One region of the Streptomyces sp. NPDC101118 genome, then DNA from elsewhere that is predicted to be linked to it. Evidence: riboswitches for the same ligand, from Rfam matches in the RefSeq annotation. Region 1 holds a riboswitch; each other region holds the start of a gene.

Region 1 (10,175 bases):
GGTCCGTCCACGACGACGCCGTCTCCGACGCCCTCGACGAGCACCTGGCCGGCGCCCGCGTGGCCGGGGTGATGGGCGGGCACGCGATGGCCCGCGGCGGGGAGGCCTACGCGGGCGCCGCCCGGCTCGGCCGCACGCTGGCCCGCACCGGGCTGACCGTGGCCACCGGCGGCGGTCCCGGCGCGATGGAGGCGGCCAACCTCGGCGCGTACCTCGCCCCCTTCGAGGACGGCGCCCTCGACCTCGCACTCGACCTGCTGGCCAAGGCCCCCTCCTTCGAACCGTCGGTCACCGACTGGGCACGGGCCGCCTTCGAGGTGCGGGAGCGGTGGCCCGCGGGCGGCGACTCGATCGGCATCCCGACCTGGTTCTACGGCCACGAGCCGCCGAACGCCTTCGCCGGGCACATCGCGAAGTACTTCGCCAACGCCACCCGCGAGGACGGGCTGCTGGCCCGGTGCACCGCCGGTGTGGTGTTCCTCCCGGGCGCTGCGGGCACGCTCCAGGAGATCTTCGACAACGCGACGCCGAACTACTACGGGTCGCGCGGCGAGCCCACCCCGATGGTGCTGGTCGACCGCCGCCACTGGACCGAGCACCTGCCCGCCTGGCCGCTGCTGCAGTCGCTGGCCCGCGGCCGCGCGATGGAGTCGCGGATCGCGCTGGTCGAGTCGGTCGACGAGGTCCCGGAGGCCCTGGCCCGCCTGTCCTGACCTGCACTCAGGCCGGCGGAGGCAACCCCGGGCCCGGAAGACACGTCTGGCAGTCGTACCGCAAAACCTGCCAGACGCGAACGGAGCCTCCCGTGCTCATAGGCCTGCTGACCGCTGTGGCGGCGTCGATCTGCTACGGCACGGGATCCGTGCTGCAAGCCGTGGGCTCCCGGCGGGCCGCCCGTGCCGAGCCGGGCGCCGGCCTGACCCAGCACGGCGGCCCCAACCTGTCCTCCACCGCGAAGGCCGCGCTGACCTGGGAGTTCATCGTCGGCACGATCCTGGACTTCGTGGGCTTCGGGCTGGGCGCGCTGGCCGCCAGGCTCCTCCCGCTCTTCCTCTCCCAGACGGTGATCAGCGCGAACCTGGTGATCACCGCAGTGCTGAGCGTGAAGCTGCTGGGCATCCGGCTGAGCCGCAAGGAGTGGGCGTCCATCGGCGTCGTGTGCGGGGCGCTGGTGCTGCTGGCGACCGCCGCGGGTCACGAGGGCGGCCACCACGCGGAGCGGTCGACGCACTGGTGGCTGCTCGCCGTCACCGTCCTGCTCATGCTGGGCGGCACCGTCGCCGTACGCCTCCTGGGCGGCCGGGCCGCGATCCTGGCCGGCCTGCTGTCGGGCCTGGGCTTCGGCGCGCTGGGCGTCGGGGTGCGGATCCTGGACGGCATCGACCCGTTCGACCCTCCGGCGCTGCTGGCCGACCCGGCCCTGTACGCCATCGTGATCGCGGGCGTCGGCGGCATGTACCTGCACACGGTGGCCCTGCAGATCGGCTCGGTGAACGGCGCCACGGCGGCACTGGTCGTCGGCGAGACCGTGCTCCCGGGCGCGATCGGCGTCCTCTGGCTCGGCGACGCCTCCCGGCCCGGCTTCGCCTGGCTCGCGGCCGTGGGCTTCGCCCTGGCCGTGGCGGGCGCGGTGGCCGTCGCCTGGTACGGCAACCACGACACCCCGGCACCGGCGGAGCCCCCGACCGACCTCAGGGTCCCGGTACCGGCGCCGTAGGCCCGGCCCGGGATCCGCAGGACCCGGCCTGATCCGAAAGACCCGGCCTAGGCGTCCGGGAGGACGGCCACCTCGGACGGGGTGAAGGCGACGCCCACCCGGGCGCCGGGGTCCGCCGCGGACGCCAGGTCGCACTCGGCCTCCAGCTCCGGTCCCCCGCACTCCGGCCGCAGGGTGAGCGCGACGTGCGTGCCCCGGAACGTACGGGAGACCACGGAGCAGGGCAGGCCCTCGTCAGGGCGTACCAGCCGCACCCCCGCGGGCCGCACCAGCAGCCGGCCGGCCCCTTCCGGGGAGCCCTCCGGCACCGGGACCTTGCCCCAGGGGGTGTCGGCAGCAGGACCGGTCACGGTGGCCGGCACCACGTTGTCGAAGCCCAGGAAGCGGGCCACGAACTCCGAGGCGGGCCGCTGCCAGACCTCCAGCGGCGTCCCCGCCTGGGCGATCCGCCCGTCCCGCATCACGACCACCCGGTCGGCGAGCGCGAAGGCCTCGCCCTGGTCGTGCGTCACGGCCAGTACGGTCGTGCCGAGCCGGGAGAACAGCCCCCGCAGCTCGACCACCAGCCGCTCGCGCAGCCCGCGGTCCAGCTGGCCCAGCGGCTCGTCCAGCATCAGCAGCCGCGGCCTCGGTGCCAGCGCCCGGGCCAGGGCCACCCGCTGCTGCTCGCCCCCGGACAGCGAGGCGACGGCCCGGCGCCCCGCACCCGGCAGCCCCACCAGCTCCAGCAGCTCGGCGACCCGCGCCTCCCGCTCGGCCCGCCCGACCCCGCGCATCCGCAGCCCGAAGGCGACGTTGCCGCCCACGTCGCGCTGCGGGAACAGCTGGTGGTCCTGGAACATCAGGCCGACCCCGCGCCGGTGCACGGGGACCCCGCTCTGGTCGGCCCCGCCCAGCAGCACGCGCCCGGCGGCGGGCTGGAGCCCGGCGACCACCCGCAGCAGCGTGGACTTGCCGCTCCCGCTCGGGCCCAGCACACAGACGGTCTCGTGCTCGGCCACCGCCAGGTCCACGGCGTCCAGCACCGTCCGCGTCCCGAAGCGGACCGACACCGCGTCCAGTTCCAGCAACGTCATCAGAACTCCCCGGACCGCTCGGGCCGCAGCCGCTCCAGCACCAGCAGGGACACCGCGCACACCCCCATCAGAATCGTGCTCAGCGCCATCGCCTGCCCGTAGTTCAGCTCACCCGCGCGCCCCAGCAGCCGCGCCACGGCCACCGGCAGCGTCGGACGGTCGGGCCGCGCGATGAACACGGTGGCCCCGAACTCGCCGAGGGACACCGCGAAGGCGAACCCGGCGGCGATCAGCAGCGCCCGCCGCACCATCGGCAGGTCCACCTCCCGCCAGGCCCGCAGCGGCGACGCGCCGAGCATCGCCGCCGCCTCCCGCAGCCGCCCGTCCACGGCACGCAGCACGGGCAGCATCGTCCGCACCACGAAGGGCACCCCGACCAGTGCCTGTGCCAGCGGCACCAGGATCCAGGAGGTGCGCAGGTCGAGCGGCGGCTCGTCCAGCGTGATCAGGAACCCGAAGCCCACCGTCACCGCGGACACGCCCAGCGGCAGCATCAGCAGGGCGTCGAAGCCCCGCACCAGGCGGCCGGCGCGCCGCGTGAGCGCCGCCGCGGCCAGGCCGCCGATCAGCAGCGCGATGCCGGTGGCGGCCAGCGCGTACTGGAGAGAGTTCCAGACCGCCTCCAGCGGCGGGACGAGGAAGGTGCCGCCGTCGGAGGACTGGAGTGCCCGGTAGAAATCGGTGCCGTAGCCGCCGGGAGCGTCGAAGGAGCGCTCCACCAGGACGCCCAGGGGCAGCACGATCAGCAGCAGGACCGTCAGGAGCACCCCGCCGAGCAGCGCCCACTGCCCGAAGCCGGCCGGCCGGTGGGCCGTGCGGGCGGGATCGACCAGCCGGAGTGCGGTCTCGCGCCGGCGCACCGTCACGGCGTGCACGGCGAGGATCGCGCCCACGGCGGCGAACTGCACCAGCGTGAGCACGGCGGCGGTCGGCAGGTCCAGCAGCTGGGCGGTCTGCCGGTAGACCTCCACCTCCAGCGTGGCGTACCCCGGTCCGCCGAGGATCTGCACGACGCCGAAGGAGGTGAAGGTGAAGAGGAAGACCATGAGGGCCGCGGCGGCCACGGCAGGCGCGAGGGCGGGCAGCGTCACGCGCCGCCAGGCGCCGAACCGCCCGGCGCCCAGCACCCGGGCGGCCTCCTCCTGGCGCGGGTCCAGCTGGGACCACAGGCCGCCGACGGTGCGTACCACCACGGCGTAGTTGAAGAAGACGTGCGCGAGGAGGATCGCCCACACGGTGGTGTCGAGCCGTACGCCCCACAGCTCGTCCAGCATCCCGCCCCGGCCCAGCAGGGCCAGGAAGGCGGTGCCCACCACCACGGTCGGCAGCACGAAGGGGACGGTGACCACGGCCCGCAGCAGCTGCTTGCCGGGGAACTCGAAGCGCGCGAAGACGTACGCGCCGGGGAGCGCGATCAGCAGCGTGAGCGCCGTGGAGGCGAGCGCCTGCCAGGTGGTGAACCACAGCACCCCGGCGATGTCGGGCCGGGCGAGCACCTCGCCGATCCGGCCGAACTGCCAGCCGGTGCCGGTCTTGATCCCGCGGCCCACGATCGCGGCCACGGGCCAGGCGAAGAAGATCGCGAAGAAGGCGAGCGGCAGGGCCATCAGGCCCAGCCGCACCGCCGTGGCGCGCCGGGAGGAGCCCGCGGGCCCCTCCCGGACCGCGTCCTCCGCTACTTCAGCACGAGCGAGGTCCATGCCCCGACCCACTGCTCACGGTTCTTGGCGATCGCGTCCGGAGCGACGGTCTCCGGCTTCTCGATCACCACGCCGTGCTTGGTGAAGATCTCCGGCAGCTTCGCGTCCTTGACCACCGGGTTCACGAACATCTGGAGCGGCATGTCCTCCTGGAATTTCTTGCCGATCAGGAAGTCCAGCAGGGCCTTGCCGCCCGCCTCGTTCTTCGCGCCCTGGAGCAGGCCGGCGAACTCGGTCTGGCGGAAGCACGTGCCGGTGGAGACGCCGGTGGGCGCCACGGCCGGCTGCGGCTCGCCGTACAGCACCTCGACCGGCGGGCTGGAGGCGTAGGAGACGACCAGCGGGCGGTCGCCCTTGGCCTTCTTGCCGCCCGCGGAGCCGGAGAAGCGCTCGTTGTAGGCCTGCTCCCAGCCGTCGACGACCTCGACGCCGTTGGCCTTGAGCTTGGTCCAGTAGTCCTTCCAGCCGTCCTCGCCGTACTTGCCGACGGTCGCGAGGAGGAAGCCGAGGCCGGGCGACGAGGTCGAGGCGTTCTCGGTGACCAGGAGGTTCTTGTACTCGGGCTTGACCAGGTCGTCGAGGGTGACCGGCGGGGCCAGCTTCTTGTCGGCGAAGTACTTCTTGTCGTAGTTGACGCAGATGTCGCCGGAGTCGACCGGGGTGACGCGGTGCTGGTCCTTGTCGAGCTGGTACTGCTCGGGGACCTCCGCCAGGCCCTTGGCCTCGTACGGGACGAAGATGCCGTTGTCGAGGGCGCGGGAGAGCAGCGTGTTGTCGACGCCGAAGAAGACGTCGCCGCGCGGGGAGCCCTTGGTGAGGATCTCCTGGTTGAGGGCCGCGCCCGCGTCACCGCTCTTGAGGACCTTGACCGTGTAGCCGGTCTGCTTCTCGAACTCCTTCAGCACGGCCGGGGTGGCGTTGAAGGAGTCGTGGCTGACGAGCGTGACCGTCTTGGACTTGGGCTCACCGCTCGGGGCCGCGCCGTCCTTCTCGTCGCCGTTGCCGCAGCCTGCGAGCGCGGCCGCGCCCAGGGCGGTGGCCAGCACGGCGCCCGCCATCTTCTTGGTGGTGCTCACGGAACATTCCTCCTGGAGTGACCAGGAGAAGACGCGGCCCCGCCCCGGCGCTCTGGGAGCGGACGCCGGGGCAGGGCGCAACAGCTTGAGTGGTGACCGAACTTCCTACCCGGAATGACCCGGGCGAGGTTCAGAGGGTCTGCGGCGTGACGGTGCCCGCACTCTCAGCGCTGTGGCGCTCCCCTGTCGGAATATGCAGATGTACGGGGCCAGGTTACCGCTCGCTGGCGGCGAGCTGTCCGCACGCTCCGTCGATCTCCTGGCCACGGGTGTCGCGGACGGTGACCGGCACGCCGTGGTTGGCGATGGCCTGGACGAAGGCCCGCTCGTCCTCCGGACGGGAGGCGGTCCACTTGGAGCCGGGGGTCGGGTTGAGCGGGATCAGGTTGACGTGCACCCGCTTGCCCTTGAGGAGGCGTCCCAGCAGGTCACCGCGCCAGGCCTGGTCGTTGATGTCGCGGATCAGCGCGTACTCGATGGAGATGCGGCGGCCGGACTTCTCGGCGTACTCCCAGGCCGCGTCGAGGACCTCGCGGACCTTCCAGCGGGTGTTCACGGGGACGAGGGTGTCGCGCAGCTCGTCGTCGGGGGCGTGCAGGGAGACGGCGAGGCGGCACTTGAAGCCCTCGTCGGCGAACCGCAGCATGGCCGGGACCAGGCCGACGGTGGAGACGGTGATGCCGCGCTGCGACAGGCCGAGGCCGTCGGGCTCGGGGTCGGTCAGGCGGCGGATGGCGCCGACGACCCGCTTGTAGTTGGCCAGCGGCTCGCCCATGCCCATGAAGACGATGTTCGACAGGCGGGCCGGGCCGCCCGGGACCTCGCCGTCACGCAGGGCGCGCATGCCGTCGACGATCTGGTGGACGATCTCGGCGGTGGACAGGTTGCGGTCGAGGCCCGCCTGGCCGGTGGCGCAGAACGGGCAGTTCATGCCGCAGCCGGCCTGCGAGGAGATGCACATGGTGACCCGGTCCGGGTAGCGCATCAGGACGGACTCGACGAGCGTGCCGTCGTGCAGGCGCCACAGGGTCTTGCGGGTGGTGTCGTCGTCACAGCTGATGTGCCGGACCACGCTCATCAGGTCGGGGAGCAGTTCCTGCTGGAGCTTCTCGCGCGCGGCGGCCGGGATGTCGGTCCACTCGGCCGGGTCGTGCGCGTAGCGGGCGAAGTAGTGCTGCGAGAGCTGCTTCGCGCGGAACGGCTTCTCACCGATCGCGGCCACGGCCTCGCGCCGCTCGGCGGGCGAGAGGTCGGCGAGGTGCCGGGGCGGCTTCTTGGCCCCCTTGGGCGCGACGAAGGTCAGTTCTCCCGGAAGGGGGCGGGCCATGATCGGTTTCTCCTCAGTGCGACGAGGCCTGGCCGGCCTCCGTGGAAAACGGAGCCGATGGCATTGGCGCGACCGGCGCCAGGAGACCTCACAGGGCGTCCCCCCGCGGCTCGCGGGGGACGAGAAAGGCGCGCCACTCGGGAGTGACGCGCCTTCCAGGATACCCGGGACGGCTCAGCCGGTGCCCACGAAGAGCGCCAGCAGCAGCCACACCACCGGTGCGGTGGGCAGCAGCGAGTCCAGCCGGTCCATGATCCCGCCGTGACCGGGCAGCAGCGTGCCCATGTCCTTGATGCCGAGGTCCCGCTTGATCATCGACTCACCGAGGTCGCCCAGGGTGGCGCTGACCGCGACCGCGAGGCCCAGCAGCAGACCCTGCCACCAGCTGCCCCCGTCGATCAGGAACTCCATGCACAGCGCACCGGCCGCCATCGCGAAGGCCACGGCACCGAGGAGTCCCTCCCGGGTCTTCCCGGGGCTGATCCGCGGGGCGAGCTTGTGCTTGCCGAAGCGCCAGCCCACCGCGTACGCCCCGGTGTCGCTGACCACTGTCAGGACCAGGAAGGTGAGCACCCGCTGCGGGCCGTCGTCGGCGGTCAGCAGCATCGCCACGAAGGTCGCGAGGAACGGCACGTAGAACGCGGCGAAGACGCCGGCCGTGACGTCCTTCAGGTAGCCCTCGGGAGGCTCCGTCATCCGCCACACGAGCACGGCGAGCGCGGTCAGGGCCATCGCGACCCAGGCGCCCTCGGCCCCGCGCACGTACCCGGCGACGACCATCGCGGCGCCGCCGACGGCGAGCGGGACCAGGGGCGCGTTGATGCCCTTGCGCTCCTGGAGCCGGGAGGTGAGCTCCCACAGCCCGACGACCACCGCGACCGCGATGACGCCGACGAAAACCGCCTTCACGATGAACAGCGAGGCGAAGATCACGGCACCGAGGCCGACGCCGACCCCTATGGCGGCGCGCAGGTCCCGCCCCGCACGCTTCTTCGGCGGCGGGGAGGAGGCCTCCTGCGGGGCCTGGGGCGGGGGCGTGGGCATGGGCTCCTGCGGCGGCGTCTCGTCGCGGAACAGGGGGCCGCTCGGCTGAGCCGCCCCCCGGTCGCGTGGTTCCCGGTCTTCGAAGTCTCGACCGGCGGCGTCGGGCACGATGGGCATGGGCCGAGTCTGCGGCCCTCCGAGCACATCGTATGCGGGACCCGCCGGTACCGGCTCCGCCGCCCAGGAAGAGTCGTTCATCAGACCTCGAGGAGCTCGGCTTCCTTGTGCTTCAGGAGCTCGTCCACCTGCGCGACGTACTTCGCGGTGGTGTCGTCGAGCTCCTTCTCGGCGCGGCGCACCTCGTCCTCGCCGGACTCCTTGTCCTTCACGAGCTTGTCGAGGGCGTCCTTGGCCTTGCGGCGCACGGAGCGGATGGAGACCTTCGAGTCCTCGGCCTTGCCGCGGGCGACCTTGATGTAGTCGCGGCGGCGCTCCTCGGTGAGCTCCGGGAAGTTGACCCGGATGATGCGGCCGTCGTTGCTCGGGTTGACGCCGAGGTCCGAGTCGCGGATGGCCTGCTCGATGTTGCGCAGCGCGCTCGCGTCGAACGGGGTCACCACGGCCATGCGCGGCTCCGGCACCGAGAAGGACGCGAGCTGGTTGATGGGGGTCAGCGCGCCGTAGTAGTCGGCCACGATCTTGTTGAACATCGCCGGGTGCGCACGGCCGGTGCGGATCGCGGCGAAGTCCTCCTTGGCGACCACGACGGCCTTCTCCATCTTCTCCTCGGCCTCGAGGAGGATTTCTTCGATCACCACGTGCTCCTGCATGTCTTGAGTGGATGGTTCGGGCGGGGTGGGTCGCTCAGGCCCGGGTGCCCTGGTCGCTCACGAGCGTGCCGATCTTCTCACCCTTGACGGCGCGCGCGATATTCCCCTCCGCGAGCAGCTCGAAGACGAGGATCGGCAGCTTGTTGTCGCGGCACAGCGTGATGGCAGTGGCGTCGGCGACCTTGAGGTCGCGGGCCAGCACCTCGCCGTACTCGAGGGCGTCGAACTTGACCGCGTCGGGGTTGGCCTTGGGGTCGGAGTCGTAGACGCCGTCGACACCGTTCTTGCCCATGAGCAGGGCCTCGGCGTCGATCTCCAGGGCGCGCTGGGCGGCCGTGGTGTCGGTGGAGAAGTAGGGCATGCCCATGCCGGCGCCGAAGATGACGACGCGGCCCTTCTCCAGGTGGCGCACGGCGCGCAGCGGGATGTACGGCTCCGCGACCTGGCCCATGGTGATGGCGGTCTGCACGCGGGAGTCGATGCCCTCCTTCTCCAGGAAGTCCTGGAGCGCGAGGCAGTTCATCACGGTGCCGAGCATGCCCATGTAGTCGGAGCGGGCCCGGTCCATGCCGCGCTGCTGGAGCTCGGCGCCGCGGAAGAAGTTGCCGCCGCCGATGACGACGGCGATCTCGGCGCCGTCGCGGACGACCGCCGCGATCTCGCGCGCGATCGCGTGCACGACGTCGGGGTCGACGCCCAGTCCCCCGCCGCCGGAGAAGGCCTCGCCGGACAGCTTCAGCATGAAGCGGCGGCCCTTCTTGTCGTGGTCGCTCTTGTCGTCGGAAGCGGTGTGGGGGTCCACGCCCTGATTCATGGAGATCTCCTCGTGCACATACGAAGAAGGCCATTGCCGGGGTCCTTGCGGTTCCCTGTACGGCAATGGCCTCCTCGTCAGATCTGCGGTCGTCCGGCGCGAACGCGGACGACTGCCTCAGACCCTACCGGGGTCCGGTGTCCGTCGCGTACGGACTCAGATGCCGACCTTGATGCGGGTGAAGCGCTTCAGGGTGACACCGGCCTCGTCCAGGATCTGCTGGACGGACTTCTTGTTGTCCAGCGCGTAGGGCTGGCCCAGGAGCGTGGCGTCCTTGAAGAAGCCGTTGAGGCGACCCTCGACGATCTTCGGCAGGGCGGCCTCGGGCTTGCCCTCGGCGCGGGTGGTCTCCTCGGCGACGCGGCGCTCGGACTCGACGACCTCGGCCGGGACGTCTTCCTTGGCCAGGTACTTCGGGGCGAACGCGGCGATGTGCTGCGCGACGCCCTTGGCGAGGTTGGCGTCGGCCTTGTCCAGCTCGACCAGGACACCGATCTGCGGGGGCAGGTCGGGCATGGTGCGGTGCATGTAGGAGTAGACGAAACCGTCGCCGTACTGCGCGAAGCGGTCCAGGACGATCTTCTCGCCGAGGTTGGCGTTGGCCTCGTCCACGAACGCCTGGACGGTCTTGCCGGCCTCGATCTCGGAGGC
Region 2 (10,175 bases), on a different contig from region 1:
CCCGGCACGGGACCCGCACCCGGCACGGGACCGGCACGGGACCCGCACCCGGCACGGGACCCGCACCGGGGCGGGGGCGGTCAGAAGGCCGGGCGTTCCGGGTCGAGGGCGGCGCGGCCCTCCACGGGGGACGACGCCTCGGCGAAGTGCCGGCGAGGGATCCGCCCCGCCCGGTACGCCAGCCGCCCGGCGGACACGGCGTCCCGCATCGCCCCGGCCATCAGCACCGGCTCCTGGGCCCGCGTCACGGCCGAGGCCAGCATCACCGCGGAGCACCCCAGCTCCATCGCCAGCGCCGCGTCCGACGCCGTGCCCGCCCCCGCGTCGAGGATCACGGGCACGCCGGCCCGCTCGGTGATCAGCTGGAAGTTGTGCGGGTTGCGGATGCCGAGCCCGGAGCCGATCGGCGAGCCCAGCGGCATGATCGCCGCGCACCCCGCGTCCTCCAGCTTCCGCGCGAGCACCGGGTCGTCGTTCGTGTACGGCAGGACGGTGAACCCGTCGTCCACCAGCACCTCGGCGGCGTCCAGCAGCTCGACCGGATCCGGCAGCAGGGTCCGCTCGTCGGCGACCACCTCCAGCTTGATCCAGTCGGTGCCCAGCGCCTCCCGGGCCAGCCGCGCGGTCAGCACCGCCTCGCCGGCCGTGAAGCACCCGGCGGTGTTCGGCAGCACCCGGATGCCCAGCTTGGACAGCACGGAGAGCACCGAGCCCTGCACCGTGGGGTCCAGGCGGCGCATCGCCACCGTGGTCAGCTCGGTGCCGGAGGCGACCAGGGCCCGCTCCAGTACGTCCAGGCTGGGTGCCCCGCCGGTGCCCATGATCAGGCGGGAGGAGAAGGTCCGGCCGCCGAGGGTGAAGAGGTCCGACATGCTCAGCCTCCCTGCACCGCGGTCAGCACCTCGACCCGGTCGCCGTCGCCCAGGGCCGTCGCCGGCCACTGGCCGCGCGGCACCACGGTCTCGTTGACGGCGGCGGCCACACCGGAGGGGGCCGAGGTCAGGGTGGCGACCAGCGCGTCCAGCGTGGTCCCGGCGGCGACCTCGCGGGGTTCGCCGTTCACGGACACGGTCATCGGGACTCCTTCGTGGATACCCCGGCCGTCAGGCCGGGGAGGAAGTGAAGCTCCCGCGGAGCGGGGCAGGGAAAGCCGGTTCGCCCCTTGGGCGGAGCGGAGTTGTCAGTGGCGGCCGGTAGGTTGCGCGCGTGCATCTGCGGTACTCCTTCCGGATCGAGCCGACCGCGGTTCAGCGTCTTGCGCTGGCCCGTACGTTCGGCTGCGCCCGGGTGGTCTTCAACGATGCGCTCGCCGCCCGAAAGGCCGCCTGGCAGGCGGACCGGTCGAAGATCCCGACCGGGGTTCTGGCGCGTCGGGTGATCACCGAGGCGAAGCGCACGCCCGAGCGGGCATGGCTGGCGGAGGTGTCCGTGGACGCGCTCCAGTCCGCCCTCCGTGACCTGGATGCGGCGTACGCGAACTTCTTCGCGTCGGTGTCGGGGAAGCGCCGCGGGCGTCGTGTGGGTCTGCCGGTGTTCAAGGCGAAGAAGGAGACGCGGCAGTCGGTCCGGTTCTCGGAGAACGGGTTCCGGCTGTGGGAGAACGGTCGGCTGAACCTCGCGAAGATCGGTGACGTTCGGGTCCGCTGGTCCCGGCCCCTGCCTTCCTCCCCGTCGTCGGTGACGGTGGTCAAGGACGGGGCGGGCCGGTACTACGCCAGCTTCGTCGTGGACGTCGACCCGCAGGAGCTGCCGCCGGTCGACGCCGAGGTCGGCATCGACCTGGGACTGACCCACTACGCCGTGCTCTCCGACGGGCACGTGATCGACAACCCGCGCTTCCTGCGCCGCGCCGAACGGCGCCTGCGCAAGGCCCAGCAGACCCTGAGCCGCAAGGCGAAGGGTTCGAAGAACCGGGCCAAGGCCCGGATCAAGGTCGCCCGCGCTCACGCGAGGGTGGCCGATGCGCGCAGGGACTGGTGCCACCAGACCGCTTCGAGGCTGCTCCGCGACAACCAAGCGGTCTACCTCGAAGACCTGGCGGTCTCCGCCCTGGCACGCACCCGCCTCGCCAAGTCCGTCCACGACGCCGCGTGGGGCATGTTCCGGCGCGTGCTGGAGGAGAAAGCCGCCCGCTGCGGCCGGCACGTGGGTGCGGTGGCGCGCTGGCTGCCCTCCTCCCAGACGTGTTCGGTGTGCTGGGTGGTGGACGGGAGGAAGCCGCTGCACGTGCGCACCTGGCGGTGCGAAGGCTGCGGTACCGAGCATGATCGTGACCTCAATGCGTCGCGTGTGATCCTCGCCGCCGGGCAGGCGGAGAGGCTAAACGCCCCTGGAGGGCCGGTAAGACCTGGAGTGGAAATCCCACGCCAGGCACGGCCCGACGAGCGGGGAACCCACCCGAAGGCCCAGCCGGTGACCACCGGCAGCCAGGCGGGAATCCCCGTCCTTCAGGGCGGGGAGGACGTCAAACGAGGGACTCCTCACGTACTGCTGCGGGGGAGAAGCGGCGGGGCGTGAACGCGCGGGCCACCTCCGGGAGTTCACCGGTGGCCAGCAGCTCCGCCATCACCTCGCCGGTGAGGGGGGTCAGCAGCACGCCGTTGCGGTAGTGCCCGGTGGCCAGGTGCAGGCCGGGCAGCTCCGTGGGGCCCAGCAGCGGGGCGTTGTCGGGGGAGGCGGGGCGCAGGCCGGCCCGGGTCTCGGTGAGCGGGAGTTCGGTCAGGCCGGGCACCAGCTCGTGGGCGTCGCGGAGGAGTTCGTACACCCCGCCCGCGGTGACGGTGGTGTCCCAGCCCAGTTCCTCGCTGGTGGCCCCGACGACCAGCTCGCCGTTCTCCCGGGGCACGAGGTAGACGTGGCTGCCGCGGACCACCGCGCGGACCGTGCGGGTCAGGAACGGCGCGTACGCCCCCGGCACCGTCAGCCGCAGCACCTGTCCCTTGACGGGCCGGACCGGCGGCACGACCTCCGGCGGCAGGCCTGCCAGCCGTCCGCTGTGGCTGCCCGCGGCCAGTACCACCTGGTCGGCGGAGAGTTCCTCGCCGGTGTCGAGCACGGCGCCCGTGGCGCGGTCGCCGGTGACGGTCAGCCGCTCCACGGAGGTCTGGTGGAAGAGCACGCCGGCCCGCTCGCAGGCCGCGACCAGGGCGGCGGCCAGCCGCCGCGGGTCCACCTGGTGGTCGCCGTCGACGCGCAGCCCGCCGCGCACCCCGGGTGCCAGCATCGGCTCCAGACGGCGGCACTCGCGGCCGGTCAGCCACTCCGACTCCAGCCCGCAGCGCCGCTGCAGCGCGTGCAGCTCGCGCAGGTGCGTACGGTCGTCCGCGTCCAGCGCCACGGCCAGCGTGCCGCAGGCGCGGTAGCCGATGTCCAGGCCGCCGCTCGCCTCGGTCAACTCCGCCTCGAACTCGGGGTAGCGGGCGGCGGAGGCGAGGTTGAGCCCGAGCAGGGTCTCCTCGCCGTAGTGGAGTTCGGTGACGGCGGCGAGCATGCCGGCCGCCACCTGGGCGGCGCCGCCGCCCGGCCGCGGGTCGGCGAGCGCGGTGCGCAGCCCGCGCCGTGCGGCCCGCCAGGCCGTGACCAGGCCGATGATCCCGCCCCCGATGACGAGGACGTCGGATCCCTTACGAGATGAGTGCATGGGCGTCCAGCCCCTCCCTTCGCCGGCATGACCCGGATCAGGTTCGTACGGTCGGAGGCCGGCCAGCCTCCCTCTCAGCCCGGTCCGCCCGGGCTCCCGCGATAGGTACGGTGGCCAGACTATCCCCCGGCCGCGAGCGCGGGTAAGGCCGCCCGCGAGCACGCCGCGAGCGCCGCTCCGCCCCGGAAGGACACCGACTTTCCTGACGGTCCGTCAGGTGGTTAGGGTGTGCGGCGTGAGCGATCAGCTGAGTCAGACCCAGGACACGGCGCACGGCGTCGTCATCGTCGGCGCGGGCATGGCGGGCGTGCAGACCGCCGTGGCCCTGCGCGAACAGGGCTGGACGGGACCGGTGACCCTGCTCGGCGCCGAACCCCACCAGCCGTACGACCGGCCGCCGCTCTCGAAGGCGGTGCTGCTCGGCAAGGCCGAGGACTCCGCCTTCGACGTCGACTTCCAGGGGCTCGGCATCGAGCTGCGCCTCGGCGTCGAGGTCACCGGGCTGCGCGCCGCCGACCACGAGGTGGACACCTCCGCGGGCCCGGTCCCGTACGCCACCCTGGTCCTCGCCACCGGGGCGGAGCCCCTCACCCTCCCCGGCACCGAGGGCGTGCCCGGCGTACACCTGCTGCGCACCCTCGACGACGCCGAGCGGCTGAAGCCCGTGATCACCGAGCGGCACGACATCGTCGTGGTCGGCGCCGGCTGGATCGGCGCCGAGTTCGCCACCGCCGCCCGCGAGGCCGGCTGCGCCGTCACCGTGGTCGAGGCGGCCCCCCGCCCGCTGGCCGGCGCGCTGCCGGCCGAGGTCGCCGAAGCGATGTCCGGCTGGTACGCCGAGGCCGGCGCCCGCCTGGTGACCGGTGCCCGGGTGGCCAAGGTGGCCCCCGGCGCCGTGGTGCTCGCCGACGGCACCGAGCTGCCCGCGGGCGCCGTGGTCGTGGGCATCGGCGCCCGGCCCGCCACCGGCTGGCTCGACGGCTCCGGCATCGAGCGCGGCGCGGACGGCTCCGTCACCGCCGACGACCGCCTGGCCACCTCGTTGGCCGACGTGTACGCGGTCGGCGACTGCGCCTCCTTCCCGTCGGCGCGCTACGGCGAGCGGCTCGTCGTCCACCACTGGGACAACGCCCTCCAGGGCCCCCGGGTGGTGGCCGCGAACATCCTGGCCGGGCCCGGCGGCGAGGCGCAGGCCTACGATCCGGTCCCGTACTTCTGGTCGGAGCAGTTCGGGCGCTTCGTGCAGTACGCGGGCCACCACGCCGAGGGCGACACGCTGGTCTGGCGCGGGGACCCGGCCGAGGCCGCCTGGTCCGCCTGCTGGCTGCGCGGCGAGGCCCTGGTGGCGGTGCTGGCCGTGGGCCGGCCCCGTGACCTGGCGCAGGGCCGCAAGCTCATCGAGAGCGGGGTCCCGGTGGACCCGGCCCGGGTGGCCGACGCCGCGGCCCCGCTGAAGTCCGCCGCCCGCTGACGGGTGGGGGTGCGGCTCGCCGTACCCCCTCCGGCACCGCCCGGGTACCGGCTGTCGGTCCGGGATGGCAGGCTTGTCCCGTGACCGAGATTGACGCAAAGATCGATGCTCTCGTCCCCGAGTGGCTCTACCTCCCCGACATCGCCGAAATGCTGGACGTTGAGGTGACGCGCATCCGCCAGCTGGTGAAGGAGGGCCAGCTGATCGCGGTGCGCCGCGGTGAGAACCGCGCCCTCCAGGTGCCGGCCGCCTTCATCGACGGCGACAAGGTGGTCAAGGGCCTCTCCGGAACCCTCACGCTGCTGCGGGACGACGGCTTCACCGACGAGGAGATGCTGGAGTGGCTCTTCACGGCGGACCCGACCCTGCCCGGCACCCCGGCCCAGGCCCTGAGTGAGAATCGCGGCACGGAAGTGAAGCGCCGCGCCCAGGCGCTCGCCGTCTGATCCGAACCGAACCACCACGCGGTGTGCGGGCCCGAGCGGCCCGTGCACCGCCCCACCCGGGGGGTACCTCCATGTCCGTCGACGCCCGCGCCGCCCTGTCCGACGCCCGGCTCTACCTGTGCACGGACGCGCGCAAGCGCCAGGGGGACCTCCCCGAGTTCCTCGACGCCGTCCTCGCGGGCGGGGTCGACATCGTGCAGCTGCGCGACAAGGGCATGGAGGCCGCCGAGGAACTGGAGCACCTCCAGGTCTTCGCCGAGGCCGCCCGCCGCCACGGCCGGCTGCTCGCGGTCAACGACCGCGCCGACGTCGCCCACGCCATCGGCTCCGACGTGCTGCACCTCGGCCAGGGGGACATCCCCGTCCCGGCCGCCCGCGCGATCCTGGGCGAAGGGGTGCTGATCGGCCGCTCGTGCCACGCGGAGTCCGAGGTCGCCGCGGCCGCCGCCGAGCCGGGCGTCGACTACTTCTGCACGGGCCCCTGCTGGCCCACCCCCACGAAGCCCGGCCGCCACGCCCCGGGCCTCGACCTGGTCCGGTACGCGGCCTCGCTCGGCCAGGACCGGCCGTGGTTCGCCATCGGCGGCATCGACGCCGGGAACCTGGACGAGGTGCTGGACGCCGGCGCCTCCCGGGTGGTCGTGGTCCGTGCGATCACCGAGGCCGACGACCCGGGTGCGGCCGCCGCCGACCTGGCCAAGCGGGTGCGGGCCCGACTCCTCTGAGCGACCGGAACCGTCGGTTCCTCCGGTTCGGACGGTGCTCAAGGGCCTCTGGTCCATCAAAGTGTCCAAAAACGTGTCCGAGGGGTGGACGCGCCTTGGGGTGATCATGGAGTTTGTCTAGCCTGCCCGTATGGCCCTTGGCACCGCTTCCACCAGAACCGACCGTGCACGCACGGTCCGCGACATGCTCGCGTCCGGTACGTCGTACTCGTTCGAGTTCTGGGCGCCCAAGACGGAGAAGGGCAACCGGAACCTCTGGAACGCCCTCCGCCGGGTCGAGGCGGTGGCCCCCAGCTTCGTGTCCGTGACCTACGGCGCGGGCGGCTCCACCCGGGGCGGCACGGTCAAGGCCACCCAGGAGATCGCCGCCGACACCACCCTGACCCCGGTCGCGCACCTCACCGCGGTCGACCACTCGGTGGCCGAGCTCCGGAACGTCATCGGCCAGTTCGCGGACGCGGGAATCCGCAACATGCTGGCGCTGCGCGGCGACCCGCCGGGCGACCCGATGGGCGAGTGGGTGCCGCACCCGGAGGGCGTGCACTACGCGGCGGACCTGGTCCGGCTGCTCAAGGAGTCCGGCGACTTCTGCGTCGGCGTCGCGGCCTTCCCCGACATGCACCCCCGGTCCTCCGACTGGGATTCAGACATCCGGCACTTCGTGGACAAGTGCCGCGCGGGTGCGGATTACGCGATCACCCAGATGTTCTTCGATCCGGAGAACTACCTGAGGCTGCGCGACCGCGTCGAGGCGGCCGGCTGCGAGACCCCGATCATCCCCGAGGTCATGCCAGTTGTCGGCATCAGGCAGCTCGACCGGCTGCCCCAACTGAGCAACGCACTCTTCCCGGAGGACGTGAAAGAGCGCATGCTCGCCGTCAAGGACGATCCGGCCGCTGTACGCTCCATTGGCATCGAGTTCGCCACGGAGTTCTGCGCGCGGCTGCTGTCCGAGGGAATCCCCGGACTGCACTTCATCACGCTCAACAACTCCACGGCGACTCTCGAGATCTACGAGAATCTGGGCCTGCACCAGCGGCCCTGACCGGCCGTACCCGCGCGGCCGTACCGAGAGGGGCCATGCATGGGCTGGACGGTCCTCTACATCGCGTTCGGCGTCGTCGCGTTGTGGCTGCTGGCCGAGGTGCTGCTGCAGTACAAGGCTCGGCTGCGCTGGCGCGTGCTCGCCTTCGCCGGGTTCCTCGGCGTCGTCGCGGGTGTACTGATCAACTCCGTGCTGGTCATCGGCGTGGGCGCGACGGCGTTCGCCGTCGGCCAGACCCTGGTCACCCTCTCCTTCCGGCGCGGCTTCGTGGCCGGCTGGGCCCTGAACGCCAAACGCGAGGCGGCCGAGCCCGAGCCCGGCCGCCGCGGCAGACGGCGCGGCGGCAGCGACGCGGGCCGCCGCGAGGAGCCCGCGCTGCGGGTCTCGGACCTGGAGTACGGGCCCGAGGGCGACGCCGACCCCTCGGAGCACCCGCACGGGGCCCCCGACGCGCCCGGCTTCACCGGGGCGTCCGACGAGGGCGCGTACGACGGCTCCTACGACGCCCCCCAGGACGCGACGGCCGTCTACGAGCCGGTGCCGGCCGACTCGGGCTACCCGTACGCGGGCACGGGCACCGACGGCGCCGGTACCGACTACGCGGGCGCCGGCGGATACGCGGCGGCCGGCGCGGACTACTCCGGCTACTACGACCCGCAGCAGGCCGCCCAGGACCCGTACGCGGGCGCCGGGACGGGCTACGCCGCATCCTTCCCGGGCCAGGACGGCTACGGCGGCGGCTACGACTACGGCGCCGGCGAGCAGCAGACGTACGCCGCGTACTCCGACCCGTACATCGGCACCGGGGGCGTCACGCCCCAGCCCGACCCGAGCGCCTACGCGGCCTACGACTACGGGTACGGGACGGGCGAGCAGATGTACCCCGCCTACCCGGACCCGTACACCGGCCAGCACCAGTACGCGACGGACACCCCGCCCGGGGGCGTCTGGGTCCCGCAGCAGCGCGACGTCGAGCAGCCGTACCCGGCCGACCAGCCCCCGACCTACCCCTATCAGGGCGCGCCCGGCGAGTACGAGCAGTACCGCTACTGAGCCGCGGGGCGGCGGCCCGCCGGGAGCCGCCCCGGACCGCGGCCGCTCACCGCGCGCCGCCCCCGCTCACTGCGAGCTGCGCCAGCTCACCGCGCGCCGCCCCCGCTCACTGCGAGCCGCGGAAGTCCGCGCCCTCCACGATCAGCCCGGACACCAGGGCGCCCGTCATCCCGGCGTGGGCCAGCCCGCCGCCCGGGTGCGCCCAGCCGCCCGCGAGGTACAGGCCGGGCAGCGCGGTCGTGTTGGCCGGGTACAGCAGCTCGGTGGCGCCGGCGAGGGCGGGCGCGGGCACCGCGCCCCCCAGGGCGCCGGTGTCCTCCGCCACGTGCTCCGGGGTGCGCAGCTCCTGCCAGATCAGCCGCTCGCGCAGCTCCGGGACGGCCCGCGCGGCCGCGTCGAGCAGCCCCTCCGCGGTACGGGCGGCCCATTCGGGCCCGCCGCCCTCCCCGGCGCCGGTGACGGCCGTGACGGTCACCGCCTCGTGCCCGGCGTCGGGCCGGTTCCGGCCGTCGTCCGGCCGCAGGACCGTCACCGCGGCGGAGCCGCCGGGGGAGTGGACCAGGGTGCGGTGCACGGTGCCCTCGGGGCGCGGGCCGCGCAGGGCGAGGAACAGGGTGGCCCGGCTCGGTGCGGGCCCGTGCGGGGTCCTGGCGCCGCCGGGCCACAGGTCGGTGCCCGGCAGCAGGCCGCCCAGGCGGCGCGGGTCGATCCCGCAGACCACCGTGTCCGCCTCGACCGCGGTCCCGTCGGCCAGCGTCAGGCCGGCGGCGCGGCCGTCCCGCTCGCGCACGGCGGTGACCTCGGCGCCGAACACGAACTCGGCCTTCCGCTCCAGGCAGCGCTCGTACACGGCCGTGGCCAGGGCCCGCATGCCGCCGCCCACGTACCAGCTGCCGAACGTCTGCTCCATGTACGGCAGCACCGCCGCGGCCGCGGGCGCGGTGCCGGGGTCCAGGCCGTACGTGCCCACCAGGCCCCGCAGCAGCCCCGCGGCCCCGCCGCCCAGCTCCCGTTCGGCCACCTCGGCCAGCGTCGGCGGGCGGCGGCGCAGGAGGCCGCTCCTGCGCAGCGCGGGGTAGGGGTCGCGGCCCAGGACCTGCCAGTCGGCCCGCAGCGGCTCCTCAAGCAGCGGCCGCCGGGTGGCGTCCCAGGCGTCGCGTGCCCGGTTCAGCAGGGCGGCCCAGCGCTCGCCGGTGCCCGCGCCGAAGGTCTCGTCGAGGGCGGCGGCCACCCCGCCGCGGGACACGGCCGGCAGCGTGACCTCCCGCCCGTCCGGCAGCAGGTGACGGACGGCCGGGTCCACCCGGACCATCTCGACGCAGTCCTCCAGGGGCCGCTTGCCGGTCTTCACGAACAGGTCGCGGTAGACGGCGGGCAGGTGCAGCAGCCCCGGCCCGGTGTCGAAGCCGAAACCGTCGCGCTCGTACCGGCCCACGGAGCCGCCGTACGTCGCCGCCCGCTCGTACACCGTCACCCGGTGCCCCGCCACGGCCAGCCGGGCGGCCGCCGCCATCGCGCCCATCCCGGCGCCGATCACCGCAATTCGTGCCATGCGGCCGACCTTATCGAGCCTGGTCAGGAGGGTGGGAGCCCGGCCCGTTCCAGCGCGGCCAGCCGCTTCTCCTCACGACGCTGGGCCCGTCGGCGCAGGAACCTGCGGATCCGGCTCCAGACGAAGACCAGGACGACCAGGCCGGCGAGCAGCAGCACCCCCGCGATCACCGCGGCGGCCACCGGCTGGAACATCGCGAAGGTGACGACGCCGGCCACGCCGAGGTCCTCGGCGGTGCTGGCG
Region 3 (10,175 bases), on a different contig from region 1:
CCCTCATGGGCAACCACGAGCTGCTGCTCATCGGCGCCAAGCGGTTCGGCGACACCCCGGTCAGCTCCGGCGCCGGCACCGCCACCTTCCAGGCCGCCTGGCTGCTCAACGGCGGCCAGCGCACCGACATGGAGCGCCTGGAGGACGTCCACCTCCAGTGGATGTCCCGGCTCGACGCGGCCGCCGTGGTCGACGACCACCTGCTCCTCCACTCGGACACGATCGCGTACCTCGACTACGGCGACTCCGTCGAGGCGGTCAACGACACCGTCAAGCAGGCCCTCAACCGCAACGACGCCAACGAGTGCTGGGACCTGTTCCGCAAGTTCACCAAGCGCTTCAGCTTCCGCGACGAGGAGTCCGGCCCCGGTGAGGTCCGCAGGCTGCTCGCCACTTACGGCGGCTCGCGCATCGTGCACGGGCACAGCCCCATCCCGTACCTCCTCGGCGAGGTCGGCTCGGAGGACGGCGAGGACTCGGACGGCCCGACCGTCGAGGGGCCGCACGTGTACGCCGACGGGCTCGCCATCGCGATGGACGGCGGGGTGACCATGGCCGGAAAGCTGCTGGTCGTCGAACTTCCGCTGCGCGACTGACCGTTCACCGTCCGGGGTATTTACCGAAAGCCCCTGTCACGGCACCACGTGGGCGCTCTACCATCGCTCTATCCGTAGCAGGCTCTCCTCCGTTTCCGCCGGACCTTCCTGTCTACGCGGGCAAACCGGCGCCGACGGAGCATCGGGGGATGCACATGACCAGCGCTCCGCACCTGCTGACCGAGGACCGGCCCGAGTTCCTGCGCCTGCTGGACGAGGTGCTCCGCACCGCGTCCGAGCGGCCCGACCTGGCCTCCGTCGGCGAACGGCTGAACGCAGAACAGCTGCGCACGATGGCACTCAACGCGACCGGCATCCTGACCACCGCGGCGGCTCCCGAGTACGAGCACTTCGTGAAGGTACGGGAAGACCTGCGCGACCCGGCACGCCAGGAACCGCGGGTCACCGACGACGGCACCGGCGGGGCCGGGGCCAGCGCGGTGGTGGCGGTACTGGCACCGGTGCTGTCCTTCACGGCCATGCTGATATTCCTGCTGGTCGGGTACTTCCTGAAGCTCCTGGACCCCGAACCCGCGTTCGCCCGGACGATGCTGACGGCCGGTTGGCTGTTCGGCGGGCTGACCGTGATCGCGATCCTGGTCGCCGCGGTCGGGCTGCTGGTGACCGCGGTGCGGAACAGTTCCACCGAGGTCGTGGCGGAGGACCTCGACGCCGTACCGGAGGAACTGGCCCGCGCGCGGGAGGCCTGGCTGAACGCGCTGCTGGAGCGGGGGGTGCTGCCGTTCCTGCGGGACGCTCTGGCCGACCCGAGGGATCCGGCGGCCCCGTCCTCGTACCGCCCGTCGGGCCGGATGCCGAGCCTCGGCTACACGCGGCCGGACTTCACCTCCCCGGCGGGCGAAGACCCCACCCCCCGCCCGAGCTACACCAGTCCCGACTTCACGAGCCCGGACTTCGGCGGCCCGGACCGCCGGCCGGACTAGCGTCCGGCGGCGGCCCGGGCCGCGGGGGTCCCGTGTGCGTACCCACTGGTGTCAGGTACGCCACGGACTAGCGTGTCGTGGCCGCTCAGGCGACCTTGTTGACCGCGTGACCCTGCTGGGTCTTGAGGAGCGGCTTGTCACCGAACCGCTGCGCGAGGGTGGGCGGGTACGACGTGACCTGGGTCCAGGCGCTGTCGCACGTGAGGCTGCGGTTGCCCATGGTGTTGACCCGACGGCAGGTGATCTCCCAGAGCTGGTTGGACTCGGTCAGCACCTCGACGGAGACGTCGTTCGCCTGGGACGCGACAGAGATGCCGCAGGCGTCGGACGGGAAGTCGTCCGCAGCACCCAGGTCGACCCAGAAGTAGGCGCTGTTGTCAGGCTGGATGCGACGGATGCCCGCGTAGGCGGTCGAGGGGGTCAGGACCGCCTTGACCTCCTCGGAGTCATTCGGGTTGTACGCATCGACGTCCTGGCAGACCGCGGCACCGGTCGCGCCGGTGGCACCCGTCGGGCCGGTCGGACCCGTCGGGCCGGTGGCGCCCGTGGCGCCGGTCGCGCCCGGGGTGCCGGTGCCGTCGGCGCCGGTCGCACCCGTCGGGCCGGTCGGGCCGGTCGGGCCCGTCCCGCCGGTCGCGCCGGTGGCGCCCGTCGGGCCCTGGCCATCGCCGGTGGGGCCAGTGGCGCCCGTCGGACCCGTGGCACCGGTGGCACCCGTGGCGCCCGGTCCGCCCGGCGTTCCGGGCTCACCCTGCTCGCCCGTCGCGCCGGTCGGACCCGTCGGACCGGTGGCACCGGTCGCGCCGCCACCCGGAGCTCCGGTCGCACCCGTGGGACCGGTCGGACCGGTCGGGCCCGTGGGACCGGTGGCGCCCGTGGCGCCCTTGCACTTGTCGTCGCCGCCGCCGCCACGCACGTACTCGTCGTGGTCGTCGTGGTCCTGCCCGTGCAGGTACTTGTCCAGCAGGTGGCGGGCGAGCGGCTTGCCGTGGCGCGGCTTCTCGTGCGGACGCTCCTCCTTGCAGTCGCCGCCGCCACCCGCCGGCGCGACCGCGCTCACCTGCGGGGTGATCGCGTTGGCCGCGGCCACGGCGGGGCTTGCGAGGCCCACCAGCACGAGAGAGAGGGAGGCCAGGGCACCGCCCACCTGCCAGCCCCGGGTACAGGGAACGGGACCCAGCTGCGTGGTCCTGCGCTCACGACTCATCAAAAACGCTCCTTCGGAAAGGATCTGCCGCCGGAACGGGTGACGTCCCGGTCGCGGGTTCGAGCTTCCTCCGGAGAAAACGGACATTAAGCACTACCACTTGAGTGGCCGGATGCGTACGTCAACACTTCGGGCTAGCAGACACCCACCCGAGGGTGTGTTCCCGCCCGCAGACGCAGTAGCGCTTTCGGCGAGCCGTGGACAACGGCGTCACGAGGGTCACTACGGTCACGGTCCGACGCCGGCCCGGCCGCCCGTACGGCGGCCCGCACACCGTGGACGGGACCCTTGAGCACAGTCTGCCTGAACATGATCGTCAAGAACGAGGCACCGACCATCCGGAAGTGCCTGGAGTCGGTGCGCCCCCTGATCGACACGTGGGTGATCGTCGACACGGGCTCCACGGACGGCACCCAGGACGTCATCCGGGAGTACTTCGCCGACCTGCCGGGCGAGCTGTACGAGCGTCCGTGGCGGGGCTTCGACGGCAGCCGCACGGAGGCCATCGAGCTCGCCGGCGACCGTGCCGACTACCTGCTGTTCATGGACGCCGACGACGAGATGCGCATCGAGCCGGGCTTCCGCATGCCGGAGCTGACCCACGACGCGTACCAGCTGGCGGTGCACCACGGCCCGATCATCCACTGGCGGCACACGCTCGTCGCGACCCGGCTGCCCTGGCGCTACGTCGGGGTGCTCCACGAGTACCTCGACTGCGGCGGACCGCACAGCAAGGACGTGCTCGAGGGGATCAACCTGCTCATCGTGGGCGGCGGCGCCCGGCAGCGGCAGGGCGGCGAGCGGGAGAAGTACCTCCGTGACGCGAAGATCCTGGAGGAAGGGCTCGCCAAGGAGCCCGACAACGCGCGGTACGCCTTCTACCTGGCCCAGAGCTGGCGCGACGCCGGCGAGAAGGAGAAGTCGCTGGCCGCCTACGACCACCGCGTGACCATGGGCGGCTGGGTCGAGGAGACGTACCTCGCCCAGGTGTACGCCGCCCGGCTCGCCACCGAGCTGGAGCGGCCGGCGGCCGAGGTCATGGACCGCTACCTGCGTGCGTACGAGAGCCGGCCCACCCGCGCCGAGGCCATCGGCGACCTCGCCCGGCTGTGCCGTCTCGAGGGGCGCTGGCCGCTGGCCCACATGTTCGCCCGCCGTGCGGTGGCCGTCCAGCGGCCTGAGGACATCCTGTTCGTGGAGTTCGCGTGGCACGACTGGCGCGCGCTCGACGAGCTCGCCGTCGCCGCCTACTGGACCGGCGAGTACCAGGAGTGCCTGGAGTGCTGCGAACGGCTCCTCGCCGACGGTCTGTTGCCGGCGGACCAGCGCGAACGGGTCACCGCGAACCGCGACTTCGCCCGCGCGAAGCTAGGCTCGGCGTACCAGACCGTCGCCTGAGCGGCGTACGCGCCGTCCCACCCGGAAACGGAACGCCGGACGGGCCCGCGACTCCCCCCATAGGGTCGCGGGTCCGTCCGTGCGGCTGCGGCGGCCGGTGGGTCAGTCGGCCAGCGGCAGGTAGACGCGGTTGCCCGCGGCGGCGAACTCGGCGGACTTCTCCGCCATGCCCGCCTGGATCTCCTCGGCCTTCAGGTCCCCGCCGTGCTCCCGCCGGATGTCCTGCGAGATCTTCATGGAGCAGAACTTCGGACCGCACATCGAGCAGAAGTGCGCGGTCTTGGCCGGCTCGGCCGGAAGCGTCTCGTCGTGGAACTCGCGGGCGGTGTCCGGGTCGAGGGCCAGGTTGAACTGGTCCTCCCAGCGGAACTCGAAGCGCGCGTCGGACAGCGCGTCGTCCCACTCCTGGGCACCCGGGTGGCCCTTGGCCAGGTCGGCGGCGTGCGCGGCGATCTTGTAGGTGATCACGCCGGTCTTGACGTCGTCCCGGTTCGGCAGGCCCAGGTGCTCCTTGGGCGTGACGTAGCAGAGCATCGCGGTGCCCCACCAGGCGATCATCGCGGCGCCGATGCCCGAGGTGATGTGGTCGTACGCGGGCGCGACGTCCGTGGTCAGCGGGCCGAGCGTGTAGAACGGCGCCTCCTCGCAGATCTCCTGCTGGAGGTCGATGTTCTCCTTGATCTTGTGCATCGGGACGTGGCCCGGGCCCTCGATCATCGTCTGTACGTTGTGACGCTTGGCGATCGTGTTCAGCTCGCCCAGCGTCTTCAGCTCGGCGAACTGCGCGGCGTCGTTGGCGTCCGCGATCGAGCCGGGGCGCAGGCCGTCGCCGAGCGAGTACGTGACGTCGTACGCCGCCAGGATCTCGCAGAGCTCCTCGAAGTTCGTGTAGAGGAAGTTCTCCTTGTGGTGCGCGAGGCACCAGGCGGCCATGATCGAGCCGCCGCGCGAGACGATGCCGGTCTTGCGGCGCGCGGTGAGCGGCACGTACGGCAGCAGCACGCCGGCGTGGACGGTCATGTAGTCGACGCCCTGCTCGGCCTGCTCGATGACCGTGTCCTTGTAGATCTCCCAGGTCAGCTCCTCGGCCTTGCCGTCGACCTTCTCCAGGGCCTGGTAGAGGGGCACGGTGCCGATCGGGACGGGGGAGTTGCGCAGCACCCACTCACGGGTGGTGTGGATGTTGCGGCCGGTGGAGAGGTCCATGACCGTGTCGGCGCCCCAGCGGGTGGCCCAGGTCATCTTCTCCACCTCCTCCTCGATGGAGGAGGTCACCGCGGAGTTGCCGATGTTGGCGTTGACCTTCACCAGGAACTTCTTGCCGATGATCATCGGCTCGATCTCCGGGTGGTTGACGTTCGCCGGGAGCACCGCGCGGCCGGCGGCGATCTCCTCGCGGACGACCTCGGGGGAGACGTTCTCGCGGATCGCGACGTACTCCATCTCCGGGGTGATCTCACCGCGGCGTGCGTACGCGAGCTGCGTGACGGCCTGGCCGTCGCGGCCGCGGCGCGGCAGGCGCGGGCGGCCCGGGAAGACGGCGTCGAGGTTCTTGAGGCCGCCGCGGGGCGAGGTGTGCTTGATGCCGTCGTCCTCGGGGCGCACGGGACGGCCCGCGTACTCCTCGGTGTCGCCGCGGCCGATGATCCAGTTCTCGCGCAGCGGCGGCAGGCCGCGGCGGACGTCGGTCTCGATCTGCGGGTCGGTGTACGGGCCGGACGTGTCGTAGAGCGTCACGTCCTTGCCGTTGGTGAGGTGGACCTGTCGAACCGGCACGCGGATGTCGGGGCGGGAGCCCGCGACGTAGCCCTTGTGCCAGCCCGGCTGGCGCTCGCTCTGGCCGTCCTGGCTGGTGGCAGGCGTGCGTGCATCCTGAATGGTCATGAGACCTATCTCCCTACGCCGGCATTACCCGGTAACAGGTTCGGCGGTCGACGCAGCCTCCTCCCGTACCCGTCATCTTCGACGCGCGTACGGTGATCAGCGCCCTCTCAGCCCGGTGCTCCGAGCTCCCGCGTTGTGCAAAGGTGCCCCCACGCTAGCGTCATCTGTGGCGCGCTGAACAGTGGGCCCCCCCAACTCTTGCGATGATCGGCCGGTGACCACACCGCCGCAGCCTCCCGTCGACCCCCATGACCACACCGGCCACCCTGGCCCCGCAGAGGGTTACGGGGGGCCGGGCGAGCACGACTTCGGGCACGGAGCGTACGACGCCGGCGGGCACGGGCACGGGCACGGGCACGCAGGGAGCGGCGGGCACGGCGGCGGTCACGGCGGAGACGGCGGCGGGCACTCGCACGGCGGGCACTCGCACGGGCACGGCCCGGCCGCCCCCGTCTCGAAGCACCTGCGCAAGGTCATCGCCGCCGTGCTGATCCCCTTCGCCGCCGCGGTGGTGGTGGGCCTGGTCGTGCTGTGGCCCGGCGGCGCACCCGCGCACGAACGCACCGGCGTCGGCTTCGACCGCCAGACGCAGGAGGGGCGGGTCGCCACGCTCCAGCGGGTGGACTGCAAGGAGGTCAACGTCGCCCAGGTGCCGCCCACCGGGGACACCTCCACGCCCGAGGGGCGCGAGGCGCAGCAGGCGCAGACCGGGCAGTGCGCGAAGGCGACCATCGAGGTCACCACCGGTCCCGACAAGGGGCGTACGTTCCTGGAGATCGTCCAGCCTGGCGCACCGCGGCAGTTGAGCGAGGGTCAGGAGGTCGTGGTCGCGTACGCGCCGGACGCCCCCCGCGACCTCCAGTACTCGGTGGTCGACGTGAACCGTGAGCTGCCCCTGGCGCTGCTCGCCGGCATCTTCGCGCTGGCCGTGGTGCTGGTGGGGCGCATGCGCGGGGTGTTCGCGCTGGTGGCGCTCGCCGTCAGCTTCGCCGTGCTGGTCCTCTTCATCCTGCCGGCGATCCTCCAGGGGTCGAACCCGCTGGTCGTCGCGGTGGTCGGGGCGAGCGCCATCATGCTGATCGCGCTCTACATGTGCCACGGCGTGACGGCCCGCACCTCGGTCGCGGTGCTCGGCACCCTGGTCTCGCTGCTGCTGATCGGCGTGCTCGGGTCCGGGTTCATCGGGTCGGCGTTCCTGAGCGGGAACACGGACGACAACACGGGTCTGATCCACGGCCTCTACCCGGAGATCGACATGAGCGGCCTGCTGTTGGCAGGTGTGATCATCGGGTCCCTGGGCGTGCTCGACGACGTGACCGTCACGCAGACCTCGGCCGTCTGGGAACTGCACGCGGCGGACCCCACGATGGGGCCACGGGCCTTGTACCGCGCGGCCATCCGGATCGGCCGCGACCACATCGCCTCGGTGGTCAACACGCTGGTGCTCGCCTACGCCGGCGCGGCCCTGCCCCTGCTGCTGCTGTTTTCGATCGCACAGAGCAGTGTGGGTTCCGTGGCCAACAGCGAGCTGGTGGCCGAGGAGATCGTACGGACCCTGGTGGGCTCGATCGGGCTCGTGGCGTCGGTGCCGGTGACGACGGCGCTGGCCGCACTGGTGGTTTCGGCCGACCGGCCGGCATCCCCGTCCGCGGCTCCGGCCGGGGGGCCGGGACGAACCGGCGGACGGGGTCGTCGCCGTAAGCGCTGAGTGACCGTCGTTGCGGACGGGCGGATCACGGGATGGGGACCGGGCGGCTCAGCGCGTCGGCACGCTGAGGGTCGCTCGTCGTACGCGTACCGCTCGGGACGCACGCGTACGGGCCGGTTCCCGCCGGCCGTGGTTCAGCCCGCGTTCTGCTCGTTCTGCTGCGTACGCGTCTCGGCAAGGATCTTGTCGAGGGCGTCGTCGAGGTTCTCCTCGAAGTCGCCGAGGTTGCGCTCCTGACCGAGCGGCACCAGCCGGTCGGTCCGGTCGAGGAACGCGACCAGAGGGGCCGCACTGGCCCGGAACAGGGCTCGGTCGCTGCCGACCTGGAGCCGGATGTGGACATCGGACAGCTCCTCTGGATCGGTGGGGGCGATGTGTACATCGCCGTCACCGCACGGCTTGTTGATGCCGTCGAGAAGCAACTCCCGGCCGAACGCCCAGGTCACGGGCGCGTCGCCGGGAAGGTGGAAGGTCAGGCGAACTGCGTAGGGGTCACGAGCGTCGTACCGGAGCTCCACCGGGATCCGGAACGAGAGCTCCTCGGAAACGAGGAAGCTCATCATGACTTCTGCCTGTACCGACTCGCGCATTGCCTACCCCGCTGTTGTGGAAGTGGCCAGGAATGATCCCCCAGGGCCCTCTTGACAAGGGTGGTGGAAGCGCCATCGGATCACAAGGAGTGAGTTTTCAGATACTGATAGAGAACGAGAGCGTGCTCAACAGCGCGCCTACTTCACTCCGTAGCCGATCAACCGCATAGAGCAATCGGTCTTGCTGGTGGAGAGGGAGGGAAATCGCCATGGTTGCCGCGGCGTCACCGGCCGTGATCGGGATGGCCGCGCAGACCGTGCCCAGGGCGTACTCCTGACGCTCGATCACGGGCTGCATCCGCTGCTGGGCGGTGATGCGCTGCTCCAGGGCGCGCATGTCGCGGACCGTGTAAGGGGTGACGGCCTCGACGGGATGCCGGTCGAGGTACTCGCGTCGGGTCGCCTCGTCGAGCTGGCCCAGCAGGCACTGCCCGATGGCGTGCGCGTGGCCGGTGGCGCGGAACTCGGCCCACTCCTCCACGGCCGGCATTCCGGGGGTGTCGGAGACGCCCACGACCTCGATCTCGCCCTCGCGGAAGACCGCGAAGTAGATGGGTGCCCCGATGACGTCGCGGAAGTGCGCGAGGGAGTCGAGGATCATGCTGCGACGTTTCTGCTGCAGTCCACCGCCGGCCAGCCGACCGGCTGCGTCGCCCAGCACGAACACACCGCTCTCGCGGCGGAGATAGCCCTCGTGGGTGAGGGTCCGGAGCAGGTGGTACGCGGTGGGGAGCGGGAGTCCGGCTTCGCGGGCCAGCTGCTTGGCCGGGGCTCCCTCGCTATGGGACCCCACGGCTTCGAGCAGTCTCAGCGCCCTCTGAACCGAGCCGATCAGGGTCGGAACAGCGGCGTTGTGCACCGAAGACAAAGCTCACCCCCAGGCGTGGCGGCGGGCTGTGGGGGCCCGCCGCTGCGGGGGCCGCCCCCGCAGCGACCGCACTCCTGGGGGTCGTGCTCGGTGGCTCTTTACAGAAAACCGCTGGTCAGAGGGGAACCGGCCGCACGGCGCCCAGGGACGGCACAGATTGCCACTCTATCCGCCGATTCCTGACCTGCGGGCGGTTTGGGGAGTCACGTTCCCTCAGGCGGGCTAACGCCCGTACCGGCGGGCCACCGCTTACCAGTCGCCGCGCGTCGACGTGCTCTTCGTGCCCGTGAACTTGCGGACCACGAAGATCAGACCGCCGACGAGGGCGACGAAGACGAGGACCTTGAACACGATGCCGATGAGCGCGGTGAGGAAGGAGGTGATGACCCCGCCGAAGACCAGCAGTGCGAGGAGCGGGACAGCGACCCACTTCACCCACCAGGGCATGCCTGCGAATATCTCCCGGATGCCGTCCATTTCCTCTACCTCTTCCCTTCGGGTTCGTTCCTGGCTTCGATGCTAGGAGCGCGGCGAAGGGAACGGGGACTCCCGAGCCCTTGGAGTCCCCTGATCCAACCCCTAGGGGGACGGCGCCCCCGACCCCGATCAGGCCTCCGGCGGCGAGAACACCACCAGCACCTTGAGGTCCTCGGAGATGTGGTGGAACTTGTGCGGCACCCCGGCCGGCACGTACACGACGCTGCCACGGGCCACCGTCGTCGTCTCGTCCCCCACCGTGATCGACGCGCGGCCGCTCACCACGAAGTACACCTCGTCCTGGCGGTGCGGCTGCTGCGGATCGTTCTGGCCCGCGTCGAGCGCGTACAGCCCGACCGACATGTTCCGCTCCCTCAGGAACTGGAGGTACGCGCCCTCGTTGGCCGCGCGCTCCGCCTCGAGCTCGTCCAGCCGGAATGCCTTCATCGCCTTGCGCCCCTAGTGTTTCCCGGATCTGCTCTTCTGCCGATGTCCGTCACGGA

The links. A riboswitch is a leader RNA that binds a small molecule or an ion and turns the genes downstream of it on or off. The one in region 1 is predicted to bind thiamine pyrophosphate.
Region 2: another riboswitch for thiamine pyrophosphate. It lies ahead of thiO (glycine oxidase ThiO); the one in region 1 lies ahead of ACIQUQ_RS02620 (thiamine ABC transporter substrate binding subunit).
Region 3: another riboswitch for thiamine pyrophosphate. It lies ahead of thiC (phosphomethylpyrimidine synthase ThiC); the one in region 1 lies ahead of ACIQUQ_RS02620 (thiamine ABC transporter substrate binding subunit).

What each region holds. Positions count from the first base shown of each region.
Region 1 covers NZ_JBIVZG010000001.1:587,256-597,430, reverse strand. The annotation lists gene ACIQUQ_RS02640 (LOG family protein) at 1-713, shown strand, start outside; gene ACIQUQ_RS02635 (hypothetical protein) at 806-1,717, shown strand; gene ACIQUQ_RS02630 (ABC transporter ATP-binding protein) at 1,765-2,793, opposite strand; gene ACIQUQ_RS02625 (ABC transporter permease) at 2,793-4,400, opposite strand; gene ACIQUQ_RS02620 (thiamine ABC transporter substrate binding subunit) at 4,469-5,569, opposite strand; TPP riboswitch at 5,654-5,764, opposite strand; gene rlmN (23S rRNA (adenine(2503)-C(2))-methyltransferase RlmN) at 5,784-6,896, opposite strand; gene ACIQUQ_RS02610 (phosphatidate cytidylyltransferase) at 7,071-8,138, opposite strand; gene frr (ribosome recycling factor) at 8,138-8,695, opposite strand; gene pyrH (UMP kinase) at 8,745-9,524, opposite strand; gene tsf (translation elongation factor Ts) at 9,681-10,175, opposite strand, start outside.
Region 2 covers NZ_JBIVZG010000003.1:321,650-331,824, forward strand. The annotation lists gene ACIQUQ_RS07390 (thiazole synthase) at 81-872, opposite strand; gene thiS (sulfur carrier protein ThiS) at 875-1,075, opposite strand; gene ACIQUQ_RS07400 (RNA-guided endonuclease InsQ/TnpB family protein) at 1,207-2,517, shown strand; gene thiO (glycine oxidase ThiO) at 2,465-3,640, opposite strand; TPP riboswitch at 3,638-3,750, opposite strand; gene ACIQUQ_RS07410 (NAD(P)/FAD-dependent oxidoreductase) at 3,939-5,111, shown strand; gene ACIQUQ_RS07415 (Rv2175c family DNA-binding protein) at 5,192-5,557, shown strand; gene thiE (thiamine phosphate synthase) at 5,629-6,282, shown strand; gene metF (methylenetetrahydrofolate reductase [NAD(P)H]) at 6,413-7,327, shown strand; gene ACIQUQ_RS07430 (hypothetical protein) at 7,367-8,380, shown strand; gene ACIQUQ_RS07435 (phytoene desaturase family protein) at 8,487-9,932, opposite strand; gene ACIQUQ_RS07440 (DUF4126 domain-containing protein) at 9,956-10,175, opposite strand, start outside.
Region 3 covers NZ_JBIVZG010000013.1:54,493-64,667, reverse strand. The annotation lists gene ACIQUQ_RS21290 (metallophosphoesterase) at 1-596, shown strand, start outside; gene ACIQUQ_RS21285 (hypothetical protein) at 746-1,540, shown strand; gene ACIQUQ_RS21280 (hypothetical protein) at 1,626-2,747, opposite strand; gene ACIQUQ_RS21275 (glycosyltransferase) at 3,036-4,145, shown strand; gene thiC (phosphomethylpyrimidine synthase ThiC) at 4,248-6,029, opposite strand; TPP riboswitch at 6,023-6,171, opposite strand; gene ACIQUQ_RS21265 (YibE/F family protein) at 6,244-7,737, shown strand; gene ACIQUQ_RS21260 (SsgA family sporulation/cell division regulator) at 7,872-8,327, opposite strand; gene ACIQUQ_RS21255 (IclR family transcriptional regulator) at 8,425-9,162, opposite strand; gene ACIQUQ_RS21250 (DUF5326 family protein) at 9,445-9,672, opposite strand; gene ACIQUQ_RS21245 (cupin domain-containing protein) at 9,802-10,119, opposite strand.